4 regions of the Clostridium sp. JNZ J1-5 genome follow, and region 2 is predicted to be linked to each of the others. Evidence: riboswitches for the same ligand, from Rfam matches in the RefSeq annotation. Region 2 holds a riboswitch; each other region holds the start of a gene.
The links. Region 2 has a riboswitch for thiamine pyrophosphate ahead of purF (amidophosphoribosyltransferase). Riboswitches for the same ligand answer to the same signal wherever they lie in the genome.

Region 1 (3,248 bases), 1.5 Mb from region 2:
CTGCTTTAAGTTTCTTCCATTTAAAAAGGATCTATCAGTAATTAAATATAATTTGTAATCTATATCCATTGAATTTTACCTTCCTTCACAATATCTTCATCTTTTAATAAGTATATTTCATCTATAAGTTTAACCTTAAAGCTTCCAGGAGTATTAGCTACTTTTTCTGCATGTTCTCCAGCTAAATTCATAGATAAAACTGAAGCTACAGCAGCTATAAACTTGTCTTCTTCTACAGCAGCAGTAGCAGCTGTAAGTGCTCCTACCATACATCCTGCCCCTGTAACTAATGTTAAAAGACTTGTGCCATTTTTAATTATGGCTGTTCTTTCACCGTCAGTAACTATATCTTCAGCCCCTGTAGCAGCAACTATGCAATTATGTTTTTTAGCAAGAGATATACAAGCTTCTACTGAATTACTTCCATCATCTATAGAATCTACACCTCTAGTTTTAGCTTCATAACCAGCTAAATATTTTATTTCTCCAAGGTTTCCTTTAATTATATCTACCTTACCAATTTCAAAAAGTCTTTCAATGAAATCTATTTTTCTTTTTATAGCTCCGCAGGCAACTGGATCCAAAATTACTGGAATATTATTATTTTTAGCAGAAAGAGCAGCCATAAGCATAGCTTGTTCTTGTTCTTTAGTAAGAGTTCCTACGTTTATATAGATAGAAGAAGCAATTTTTGCAAAATCGTAGCATTCATCGTAAGCTTCAGCCATAGCAGGAGATGCTCCATAGGCTAATAGTATGTTAGCGCAGTCATTGATAGTTACATAGTTTGTTAAGGCATGTACAAGAGGTGTAGTTTGTCTAACTTTTTTTAAAGTTTTAGAAACACTGTTAATCATATTAATTCCCCCAATTAAGTAAATTTAGTTTTGTAAGTTTGTAATTTATTTATTATTCATATTTAACATTAGCTTTTTTATATAAGTCTATAAAATGGCCAACAGGTCCAACTCCATGACCTATAGGAAAAGAATTTTCAATTGCCATTTTTATGTAATATTTTCCTAATTTAACAGAATGATTAATAGAATAGCCTTTAGCTAGAAAACTTGCAATTGCTGAAGAAAGTGTGCAGCCAGTACCGTGAGTGTTAATAGTATCTATTCTTTTTCCCTCCAGTGTTAAGAATTCATCTCCATAACATAAGATATCTGTTGAGTTATTACATCTATGTCCACCCTTAACTAATACATTTTTTACTCCATAATCTTTTATTTTTAAGGCAGCTACTTTCATGTCTTCTTCACATGTTATTTTCATTCCTGTAAGTTCTTCAGCCTCAGGAATATTAGGGGTTACAATATCAGCAATTTGGATTAAACTTTTCAATTCATCAACTGCTTCAGGCTTTAAAAGATGATATCCACTTTTAGATATCATAACTGGATCTAAAACGATGTTTTTAACTTTATATTCAAGTAATATATTTTTTATAGTTCGTATTATTTCTGAATTAGATACCATTCCTATTTTTACAGCGTCTACTTCAATATCATCAAAAATTGCTCTCATTTGAGCTTCCACAATTTCTTTACTAATTTCTTGAACTGCAGTAACTCCTTGAGTATTTTGAGCTGTTACAGCACAAATTACACTCATTCCATATACTCCAAGTGCACTCATAGTCTTTAAATCTGCTTGTATTCCGGCTCCTCCACAGCTATCGGAACCGGCAATAGTTAATACTTTTATCATAATACCCATCCTTTCTTGATGAAAAAAATAACACCATACAGAGATAAGATTGCATAGGTGTTTTATAGTAACAAATAGTTATTTATAATATCAAAGCTCCTTATGCACAAAGCAAAAGGAGCTATATATACTATATAAACTTCTTCATTGCTTCCTACGCTAGTGTTATCTAGTTTCAGGTTCAAAGGGTTAGAATATGTTCCTCTCAGCCATTATAGGCACCCCTGCAATACGTATATTTAATTTTATCTATATAAATTATACCATAAACTATTGGATTGTACATAAGTTGTTTCATAATTAATTATTAAATAAAATTATCAACAGCTGTTTTTATTTACATATCTTATATACTAAGGGGTGATTATATGAATATAGATGCTGTTTTTGAAGGTGGAGGAATGAAAGCTATTGGGTTAGTTGGTGCAGCATGTTGTCTTCAGGACAAAGGGTATAATATAAAAAATTTTGCAGGATCTTCAGCAGGAGCTATTGTAGCAGCATTATTAGCTGCAGGATATAGCTGCAGAGAATTAAAAGATATTATAATGAATCTTAATTATAATGAGTTTTTAGATAATAATAAATTGAAAAAAATTAGACCATTGATGTTTGCAAAAAATTTTATTACACTCTTCAAAGATAGGGGGGTATATTCAGGAGATCCAATAGAAAAATACATAGGAGAACTTTTAGAGGCTAAAGGAAAAACAAAATTTAAAGATTTGAGCGTAGAAGGTAAATCGTATCTTAAAATAATCATTTCTGACATAACTAAAGGAGATATGCTGATAGCTCCAGATGATTTAATAAAATATGATATTGATCCAATGGAATTTGAAATTGCCAAAGTTGTTAGAATGAGTATCAGTATGCCTTTTATATTCAAACCTGTAAAACTGAGTTATAAAAATGAAGTGAGTTTTATAGTAGATGGAGGGATTTTAAGTAATTATCCTATATGGGTTTTTGATGTAAATAATAAACCTAGATGGCCAACCTTTGGTATGAAGCTCATAGAAGATAAAAAAACATTTACAGCAGGTGGAAAAACAGATATTATATCTTTTACATTTGATGTAATTAGTGCAATGATAAATAAAAATGAAGAAATATATATTAAAAATAAAGATTGGGTGAGAACTATACCAATACCAACATTAAATGTAGGAACTACTCAAATTAATATTACTAAGGATTTAGCTAATAAACTATTTGAATCAGGATATGAAAGTGCTGAAAAATTTTTAAGTAAGTGGAATTTTAATAGATATGTAGCTGATTACAGGAGTTAAAACATTATTTGAAAAATTATAATTTTGTTTAAAATAAGAGACTATATTAGGGCTAATAAAAAAACTAATATAGTCTCTTTCACGTTAATAATCACATATTTATTATATGTTAGCTAAATTTTTTTGAGAAAATTTCTAAGTGCTTTGTAGCATTATGAATATTTTCTAAAGCTGATGCTATTTCTTCGGTGGAAGCAGCTTGTTCTTGACTTATGGAAGCTACGTTATCAATATCAGTAC
Region 2 (3,248 bases):
TTAAATACTTCAGCAGTCTCTTTATTTATTCCTGCATGAATAGTCATAAAATCAACACCATCTATTGCGTGTTTTTCTACAACCTTTAGGAATTCTTCTGCTGATATATCACTTAACTCTTTATCATAAAATCCTACTGCATCATATATAGGCACAGTACCTATCATAGCTGGTGAAATCTCCACTACTTTCTTTCTAAACTCTTCTGTCTTACCATATGAACTTAAATCCATTATAGCTTCTGCTTTCATTTCTATAGCTGTTTTTACTTTTTCAAGTTCCATGTCTATATTTACACAGTCCCTGGAAATACCTAAGTTAACATTAATCTTAGTCTTTAATCCTTCCCCTACCCCTTCTGCATCTAATGATTTATGGTTCTTATTTGCAGGTATTACTACTTTTCCTTCAGCAATAAGCTCTCTAAGTTTTTCAATCTCCATATTTTCCTTTTTAGCTACTACTTCCATTTCTTTTGTTATTATGCCTTTTCTAGCAGCATCCATTTGAGTTGTGTAATTCATAATCTTTCTCTCCTTTTTATAAAATTAATAATAACAACCTAAATCTTCTCCTGATTTAAAAAGCACTTAAGACAAGTCATTTTACCGCCAAAAGACTTTATTAAACCATCAATACTTACATATTTCAGACTATCAGCTCCTATTAACTCTTTTATTTCATCCACTGTATTTGATGAACCGAGAAGTTCACTTCTATTAGGTGTATTTATCCCCCAAAAACAAGGATATTTTATAATAGGTGAAGCTGATCTAAAATGTATTTCTTTTGCTCCTGCTTTTCTAAGGAGTGCAACAATTTTTTTACTTGTAGTACCCCTTACAATTGAGTCATCTACTACAACAATTCTTTTTCCTTCAACACCACTTCTTATTACACTAAGTTTTATCTCAAGATTTGTTTCTCGTTTTTCCTGTAGTGGTTCTATGAAGGTTCTACCTATATATTGATTTTTTACGAATCCTATATCATAAGGTATGCCAGAGGCAATTGAAAAGCCAACTGCAGCCGTAGTTCCTGATTCTGGAACTCCAATGACTATATCAGCGTCAATGGGAGATTCTTCCCATAGCCTTTTACCTACATTAATTCTAGATTCATATACGCTTAATTTATCTATTACACTATCTGCCCTAGCAAAATATATATACTCAAAGGCGCAAATTGTATTGCTAGTTTTTTCAAGACAATAGTTTGATTTTAACCCCTCTGAATCAATAGTAACTATTTCTCCTGGACAGACATCTCTTATCAGCTCCCCGCCAATAACATCAATGGCACAACTTTCAGAACATAAAATAAAAGAATTTTTAAATTTGCCAATACATAGTGGTCTTGTACCATTTGGATCTCTAAATCCAATAAGTTTTTCATTAGTTAGGAGTACTACGGCATAGCCTCCTTTAAGTTGTTTCATAACTTCTACTATAGCTGTTTCAAGATGTCTAATATCTTTATTTTCAATTAGCTTTAGGATTATTTCTGAATCTACTGAAGTATCAAACTCTACTCTTTTATTCTCTAGATCTTTTTTTAGCGGAATTGCATTAGTTATATTTCCATTATGTGCAATTGCTATTTCTCTACTACCTCTCCCACTTAAGATAGGCTGAGCGTTATTTAGATTACTTTCACCAAAAGTTGAATACCTTACATGTCCTATAGCTGATTTGCCTATTAACTTGTGTAATTCTTCTCTAGTGAACACATCTGAAACTAATCCCATCCCCTTATGGCAATTCATTTTATTTTCACTATATGTACATATACCGCAACTTTCCTGTCCTCTATGCTGCAGTGCACTAAGAGCCACATAGGAAATGGCTGATATATTTATTTCATCCTCACTAAATATTCCAAAAACTCCGCACTCCTCTTTAAATTTATCAATAGGATTACTTTTATTCACATTTACACCTCCTTTCTTTATAAACAGAGTTCTTGACTTCAGATGGAGTTTTTACTCCAAATAAAAAAACGCAAATCCATAGGATTTGCGTTTAAATTAGCAGATTATACATATATTGCAGCAACAATATATGTAATATATTACATCGATAAACAACTTCCTACGCTGGTATTATCCAGTTCAGGTTCTTAGGGTCAAAGAATTACGGTTCTTAATCTCAGCTGGCCAATCCAGCCCCCCTGTGTTATATAGCTTATTAAATTTTATTAATTAATAATAGCATAATATTTTACTGTATTCAACTTAATTCTATTAACAAGATTTTAAATTCTAAAAATTTCGTATATATTAAAACCAGCTTATCTGTCTATCATCATACCCAGCTTTATAAGCTGATACTATATCTTTCATTTTATAAAGTATTCCTAATCTTTCACATTCATTTTTAAATATCACCCAAAGTTTTCTTGAATTTGGAGAAGAGCATTCATAGCTATTTCCAAATGTAGTATTGTATTTTTGAACTAGATTTTTATCTGGAAACAATCTTATTAGTTGATTATAAAAATATTCTCTTTGATTTTGTCTAAGGGTTAAGCCCATGCCATATGCAAGAATAAACTTTCCACCGCATTCAGCAGTCTTCTTTACTATACTTACAATGTTCTCTTCATTATCATTAATAAAAGGTAAAATAGGCATAAGTAACACCCCAGTGAATATACCATTATCAGAAAGAGCCTTTATAGCCTGAAATCTTTCTGATGCAGCGCAAACATTAGGTTCAACTTTTTTGCAAAGTTCATCTTGGAATGTAGTAACAGTCATCTTTATGATTACTGGTGAATGTTCTTTAATTTTTCTTAAAATATCAATATCACGTGTTATAAGATTGCTTTTAGTTGCTATAGCTATTCCAAAATTAAATCTATTTATTAAATCCAATGCATCTCGTGTAAGCATTAAATCTTTTTCAAAAGGGTTATATGGGTCACTCATTGCTCCAGTCCCTATAACCCCTTTTCTTCTCTTACTTCTTAAATCATTTCTAATAATTTTTATTGAATTTTCTTTTGCTCTTACTTTATCGAAATTATCTATACCATAACACTCACTTCTAGAATCACAATAAATACATCCATGGCAGCATCCTTTATAGATATTCATATTATAATTAACACCAAACCATGAATTGTCTTTAACATACTGTGAAACTATTGTTTTTGCAGGAATATAGTCCATTTATTCTCCTTATCTACTTATCATTCCATCTTTTTAATGTAGGTAAAAATCTTTCTAGACTGCTTCTGGCCTCTTC
Region 3 (3,248 bases), 1.7 Mb from region 2:
CATGCGTCCTTTTGTAAGAATAATAACCTATTGCAAGTAAAATAAATACATATACCGCAATAGCAATAAGCGACCAATGTTCCACGGTAAATTCTCCTTTTTATAGTTTATTGTATTTTAATTGTTATACTAAATTTAGAATTGCTTTCCACATTATAAGTCATTAACAATCTCTTAAAATATAGCCTAATATATTAATCTGTAAAATTAGATATTGAATCTATTAACCTTACTTTAAAGCTACCACTGCCTCCATCAATTGATGCAAGTTTTTCATATGCTCTTTCACCAGCTACTCCCATGGTCATAACTCCTGCAGCAGCTGCAGTAAAATAATCTTTTGTAACAGCACAATAAGTCCCTATGATAGAAGTACACATACATCCTGTACCTGTTACTGTAGATAGCATTTTATGTCCATTTTTTATAAAAGTTGTTTTTGTTCCATTAGAAATAATATCCGTAGCACCAGTTATTGCAATAACACAGTTTAATTTTAATGCTAAATTTTCTGCAATATTTTTCCCATACTCTAAATTCTCTAATTCTACAATATCTTGCTGAGAAGCATCTACTCCTTTATTTTCAGAATTAATCCCACTTATCCACTTTATTTCTGAAATATTGCCTCTGATAACTTCTAATTTTACTTCCTTTATAATTCTATTGGCGGTGTTACCCCTAAAAATAGTTGATCCTACCCCTACAGGATCTAATATTACTGGAATTCCAAGCTGATTTGCTTTCTTTCCAGCAACTAACATAGCTTCAGCATTATTTTTACTCAAGGTTCCCATATTAAGAACCAACGCAGATGCTAATGAAACAACCTCCTCTACTTCCTCTAAAGCATTTGCCATTATAGGAGATGCTCCCATTGCCAGAACTATATTTGCAGAATCATTTGCAGTAACATAATTTGTAATATGATGTATTAACGGCTTTTTTTCTTTTATTAACTTCAAAAGATGGCATGCTTTTACAGATATATTCTCTTCCATCTACTTTCTCCTTCTTCAATAAAACAATTTTAAATGCAAATCTCAATTTGTTCAATAGCTAATATAATGGAAAATAAAATTTAATTAATATAGAATACTATAATTATTAGTAACGGTATAAGTTATTCTCCTACTTTTACTATATTCCTCTTTGTCAATTCTGCTGCCTTTAAAAAGAAATAAGCAATTAAACTGCCACAAACTGTATTAATCAAAAATGGCACTATAAAAAAGAATGCAGCTACATTTTTACCTAATATGAACTTAGCTATAGGAAAGGCTACTATAGCACCTATGATACCTGTCCCAAAAATTTCTCCTATAACTGCTAAAAACTTTTTATTTGTGCTTTTATAAAGCATTCCAGCTATAAAAGCTCCTATCATGCTACCAGGGAAAGCTAGAAGTGTACCTGTTCCCATCATATTTCTTATAAGTGATATGCAAAATGCACTTAGTACAGCATATCCTGGTCCAAGTATAACTGCTGCTAATACATTGATTATATGCTGAACGGGTGTACATTTAGATGCTCCTATTGGAAAGTATATAAGATTTCCACCTATAGCTCCAATTGCCACCAACATTGCTGCATATGTAAGTTTTTTAGTTTTCAACAAAATCTCCCCCTAAATTTATTATTTTAAAATAAAAAAATGTTTACCCAAAGGTAAACATTAAATATCGAACGTATTTACAGATTATATACTTATAAATTCGATTTGTTTCCCTACGGTAGTGTTAACTACATCAGGTTCTAAGGGTCAGGTTTTAACCTTCTCAACCAAAATGGTCCCCCCACAAAACTTTATATAATATTATTTATTTATATATTCAGTATACATTTTACTTATATATTTGTAAAGATAGGTTTGGCGTAAACTATTATTCACCTACAAATTCAGCTTTTCTCTTCTCAATAAAAGCTGTCATTCCTTCTTTTTGATCTTTTGTTGAAAAGCACATACCACAAAAATTTGATTCCATACTTAAGGCCGTGTCCATATCAATCTGTATACCTCTATTAATTACTTCTTTACTGTATCCAACGGCAAGCATGCTATTTTTAATTATTTTATCTGCTAGAGCTTCTGCTTCATCAATTAACTTCTCAGGTTCAACAATTTTGTTTATAAGTCCTATTTTCAAAGCTTCTGCGGCATCAATTATTTCACCTGTATAAATTAATTCTTTAGCTTTTGTTATCCCTACTATTCTTGGTAATCTCTGTGTTCCACCATATCCTGGAATTATACCAAGTCCTACTTCAGGCTGACCAAATTTTGCATTCGAAGAAGCAATCCTCAAATCACATGCCATGGATAATTCACATCCACCACCAAAGGCAAATCCGTTAATTGCTGCAATAACCGGTTTGCTCATTAATTCAAGTTTTCTCAAAACATTACTTCCATGAGCAGAAAATCTAGCTCCCTCTCCAGCAGACATATTTTGCATAACTAAAATGTCTCCGCCAGCAACAAAGGCTTTTCCCACCCCAGTAATAATTGCAACTTTTACATTAATATCGCTTTTAATATCATCAATAACAGAATCCAGCTCACTAATAACCTCATCATTAAGTGCATTCAAGCTTTTTGGCCTATTGATTTTTACAATGCAGATGCCTTGGTTTTTTTCAACAATCAAATTGTTATACCCCATTGTTAAGCCCCCTTCATTTCAATATAGCGTAAATTAAATTATTTTGTAGACTTAATTTTTCTCCCATTTTTATCATAAGTATAAAACCCTCTTCCTGTTTTGCGGCCAAAACGTCCTGCTGCAACCATCTTTCTTAGGAGGATAGAAGGTCTATATTTGGAATCGCCAAAATCTCTATGAAAAGACTCCATTACTGCAAGAATAATCTCAATACCAATCATATCCATTAATTCTAAAGGTCCCATAGGATGATTACATCCAAGCATCATTCCTTTGTCTATATCCTCGGCTGTTCCTACTCCTTCATCATACATGCATATAGCCTCATTTAACATTACAACTAAGGCTCTATTTACAATAAATCCAGGACTATCCTTTGCAATAATAGTCTCTTTACCAAGCATTTCTCCAACTTTAAGAGCTGTGGCAATAGTTTCTTGTGATGTAGACAGCCCAACAACAATTTCAAGAAGTTTCATCACTGGCACTGGATTAAAAAAATGCATTCCTATGAAATTTTCTGGCTTTTCCAAAACAGAAGAAATTGAAGTTAAAGACAAAGAAGATGTGTTACTTGCAAGT
Region 4 (3,248 bases), 830 kb from region 2:
TTATTGATGATTTATACTTTCTCATATCTCAATCCTCTGCTTTAATTCGTTTATAAGTTCCTCTTTTATGCACAATATTTCTGGTCTGCTCAACATATGCCTATCTCTGGGATAATCAGCTGGAACTATTATTTCTTTTAATGTGGCTATAGGTTTTTCTGAAATAACAAATATTTTATTTGATAAAAATAATGCTTCTTCTACATCATGAGTTATAAATAATATAGTTTTCCTCAGACTAACCCATTGAGTTAATAACCATTCCTGCATAGAAATTTTTGTTATAGCATCCAATGCGCTAAAAGGTTCATCTAAAAGCATAACTTCAGAACCTGTAAGCAAGGTTCTAATAAAAGAAACTCTCTGCCTCATACCACCTGATAAATCTTTAGGATATTTATCTTTATATTTTTCAAGTCCAAAAACTTTCAAAAATTCTTCTGCCTTTTGCTTTGCTTCACTTATACTTTTACCATTAACCTCTAATGGTAAAGAAGCATTTTCAGAAATAGTTCTCCATGGTATCAATAGATCTCTTTGGGGCATGTACCCTATATACCCATTTAAATTATTGATATTATTATTATTTATAAAAATCTCTCCATTAGAAACTTTCTCAAGACCTAATATTAGTCTAAAGATAGTACTTTTCCCACATCCACTGGGTCCTATTATGCTTATAAAATCATTTTTATCTACATGAAAGCTTAAGTCTTCTATAAGAAACTTTGAATCATTTTTATATTTAAAATTAACATTACAGAACCTCAACATAAAATTTTACATCTCCTTGCCATAAGACATATCCCAAAACATATATTCATATTTGCTGGTATTCACAAATATCTCTTCCAACTTTTTAAGTTCACTATCTGACATGTTTTCTGACAAACTGTCTACTAGATCTATAACCCATTGGGTGGCTTGTTTATATTCATTAGAAATATAACCTCTTATCCATTCTCCATAAAATTCATGTTCCGTAGAACCTGGTAATTGACTTAACTTCTCGCCAATTTCTAGATAACTCCACATACAAGCTAATAATGAAGTGGTAAGTTCCGCCAAATTTCCAACATGAGAAATTGCAAGCATATAGTGGGTGTAAGAAATATTAGTAAGAGAAGCCTTAGCTAATTTAATTTCTTCTGAAGTAATCCCAAGTCTTTTCATATATGATCTATGTATACTCATTTCTCCATTTAATATTTCATTTACCATTTTAGAGAACCCTTGCATAACCTCTTCACTATCTGCCTTAACTATACCTAAGGCATATACTTTAGCGTAATCTAATAGATAAATATAATCTTGAATCATATAAAATTTAAACTTTTCTACATCTAAAGTACCATCACCTATCCCTTTTATAAATGGATGTTCATAATACGAATTCCAGATTTCCTCCACGGTTTTATATAATTTTTTCGAAAACTTCATTTCAAATCCTCCTCATTTTTATAAAGTTCAATTAAGTTAAAAATAAAAAAGCACAGACCTCAAAAGAGATTTGTGCTTATACTTATACTTTTAATATTTTTATTATTAGCAAAGTTTAAAAACCTCTTCCTACGCTGGAATTATCCAGATCAGGTTAAAGGGTCTAAGAATATCGTTCCTAATCTCAGCCGGCAAACACCAGCTCCCCTGGGATTATTATACTAAATTTTATTATTCAATTTTATTTTTATCCGATGACTACCCGCTCTAATACTCCCATGGCACTCTGTGAAAGCGATTCGCACCAAATCGAAGATTTGGACTCTCTGCTTTTTTTTAAAGTGGGAGTAAAGGGCGGCTACGTCCCTGGATAACGATTTCTAAGCTTCAGACTCCATCTGAAGCCAAGAACTCTGTTTATAAAATTATATTACTATAACATATTATCATCGTCAATGTTTAAATATTTCAAAACAAATCTATGTTTTAAAATTAACAATGTTTTAGAGTTATTTATAACCATTTTTAGTACTTTTACTTTCTTTTTTCGATTTTATAATAACTATATTAAGTACTTAAAAACCATATATTAAGAGTTTTTACATAGAACATAACAGGGTTTTCCTCCATTTCACGACAAACGCTTTAAAATTTTTGATATTTTTTTAATTAAAATAAAATTTATCATATAATTTATTCCTTTATTTTTTTATAAATATCTTTATTTTTTTGTAAAGTTTGATATAATTTAAACAAACGGAATTTTATTTTTAAACATAAGGGGGTACACTTAATTGTGTTGTAATAATCAAGATAATAAAAATTTTACAGAACTGGAACAATTCATTGACAACATTCCTGACAAAAATGGTGCCTTAATCGAAGTGCTTCATAGGGCACAAAATATCTTTGGTTACTTATCTAAAGAAGTACAAAAATTTATAGCCAAGAAATTAGAAATACCCGTTTCCAAAGTTAATGGTGTTGTAACCTTCTATTCTTATTTTACCGAAGAACCAACTGGCAAATATGTTATAAATATATGCATGGGGACCGCTTGCTTTGTAAGAGGTGCTGGTGATATACTTTCTGAATTTGAAAAAAAATTAGGTATTAAGGTTGGAGAAACTACTTCCGATGGTAAATTTACTGTTCAAATTTTAAGATGCGTAGGAGCCTGTGGATTAGCACCAGTAGTAACTGTAAATGATAAAGTTTACGGTCATTTTACTAAAGAAATGGTAGATAAAGTTTTAGACGAATATTCAGAATAGGAGGAATTATCATTGAATAAAATAAATTCTTATGCACAATTACAAGATTTATATGAAAAATATTCTTTAGACTTAGAGATAAGAGAAGATACTAAAACTGAAAAAGAAGCTCAATCCTGCAATCGCTTTCTAACAATTTGTGGTGGAACAGGATGTAAATCATCTGAAAGTGATAAAATTCTTGAGAATTTAAAAAACGAGATTGAAAAAGCAGGATTATCATATAGAGTAACTGTATCTATAACAGGATGCTTTGGATTTTGTGAAAAAGGTCCTATAGTTAAAGTAAGTCCAGATGATACATTTTATGTAAGTGTTAAGCCAGAAGATGCTGAAGAAATAGTTAAAAGCCATCTGGTTGAAGGAAAGATTGTGGAAAGACTTCTATACGAGGAACCTTCTTTAAAGGAAAAAGTTCATAGACAAGATCAAATGTCCTTTTATAAAAAACAACATAGAATAGCATTAAGAAATTGCGGTTTTATAAATCCTGAAAAAATACAAGAAAGCATAGGAGCTAAAGGATATCAAGCT

Region 1: linked by a shared signal. The riboswitch ahead of thiD (bifunctional hydroxymethylpyrimidine kinase/phosphomethylpyrimidine kinase) and the one ahead of purF (amidophosphoribosyltransferase) in region 2 are both predicted to bind thiamine pyrophosphate.
Region 3: linked by a shared signal. The riboswitch ahead of thiW (energy coupling factor transporter S component ThiW) and the one ahead of purF (amidophosphoribosyltransferase) in region 2 are both predicted to bind thiamine pyrophosphate.
Region 4: linked by a shared signal. The riboswitch ahead of tenA (thiaminase II) and the one ahead of purF (amidophosphoribosyltransferase) in region 2 are both predicted to bind thiamine pyrophosphate.

What each region holds. Positions count from the first base shown of each region.
Region 1 covers NZ_CM132773.1:3,224,110-3,227,357, forward strand. The annotation lists gene thiE (thiamine phosphate synthase) at 1-69, opposite strand, end outside; gene thiM (hydroxyethylthiazole kinase) at 60-857, opposite strand; gene thiD (bifunctional hydroxymethylpyrimidine kinase/phosphomethylpyrimidine kinase) at 910-1,713, opposite strand; TPP riboswitch at 1,848-1,949, opposite strand; gene ACWW38_RS15410 (patatin-like phospholipase family protein) at 2,082-3,008, shown strand; gene ACWW38_RS15415 (methyl-accepting chemotaxis protein) at 3,118-3,248, opposite strand, start outside.
Region 2 covers NZ_CM132773.1:1,106,949-1,110,196, forward strand. The annotation lists gene thiC (phosphomethylpyrimidine synthase ThiC) at 1-524, opposite strand, end outside; gene purF (amidophosphoribosyltransferase) at 563-1,930, opposite strand; TPP riboswitch at 2,070-2,181, opposite strand; gene ACWW38_RS05310 (radical SAM protein) at 2,279-3,172, opposite strand; gene ACWW38_RS05315 (zinc ribbon domain-containing protein) at 3,186-3,248, opposite strand, start outside.
Region 3 covers NZ_CM132773.1:3,021,433-3,024,680, reverse strand. The annotation lists gene putP (sodium/proline symporter PutP) at 1-85, opposite strand, end outside; gene thiM (hydroxyethylthiazole kinase) at 195-1,001, opposite strand; gene thiW (energy coupling factor transporter S component ThiW) at 1,124-1,618, opposite strand; TPP riboswitch at 1,711-1,811, opposite strand; gene ACWW38_RS14555 (enoyl-CoA hydratase-related protein) at 1,887-2,666, opposite strand; gene ACWW38_RS14550 (3-hydroxyacyl-CoA dehydrogenase family protein) at 2,705-3,248, opposite strand, start outside.
Region 4 covers NZ_CM132773.1:276,216-279,463, forward strand. The annotation lists gene ACWW38_RS01385 (ABC transporter permease) at 1-25, opposite strand, end outside; gene ACWW38_RS01390 (ABC transporter ATP-binding protein) at 22-774, opposite strand; gene tenA (thiaminase II) at 781-1,440, opposite strand; TPP riboswitch at 1,550-1,659, opposite strand; gene nuoE (NADH-quinone oxidoreductase subunit NuoE) at 2,235-2,714, shown strand; gene ACWW38_RS01405 (NADH-ubiquinone oxidoreductase-F iron-sulfur binding region domain-containing protein) at 2,727-3,248, shown strand, end outside.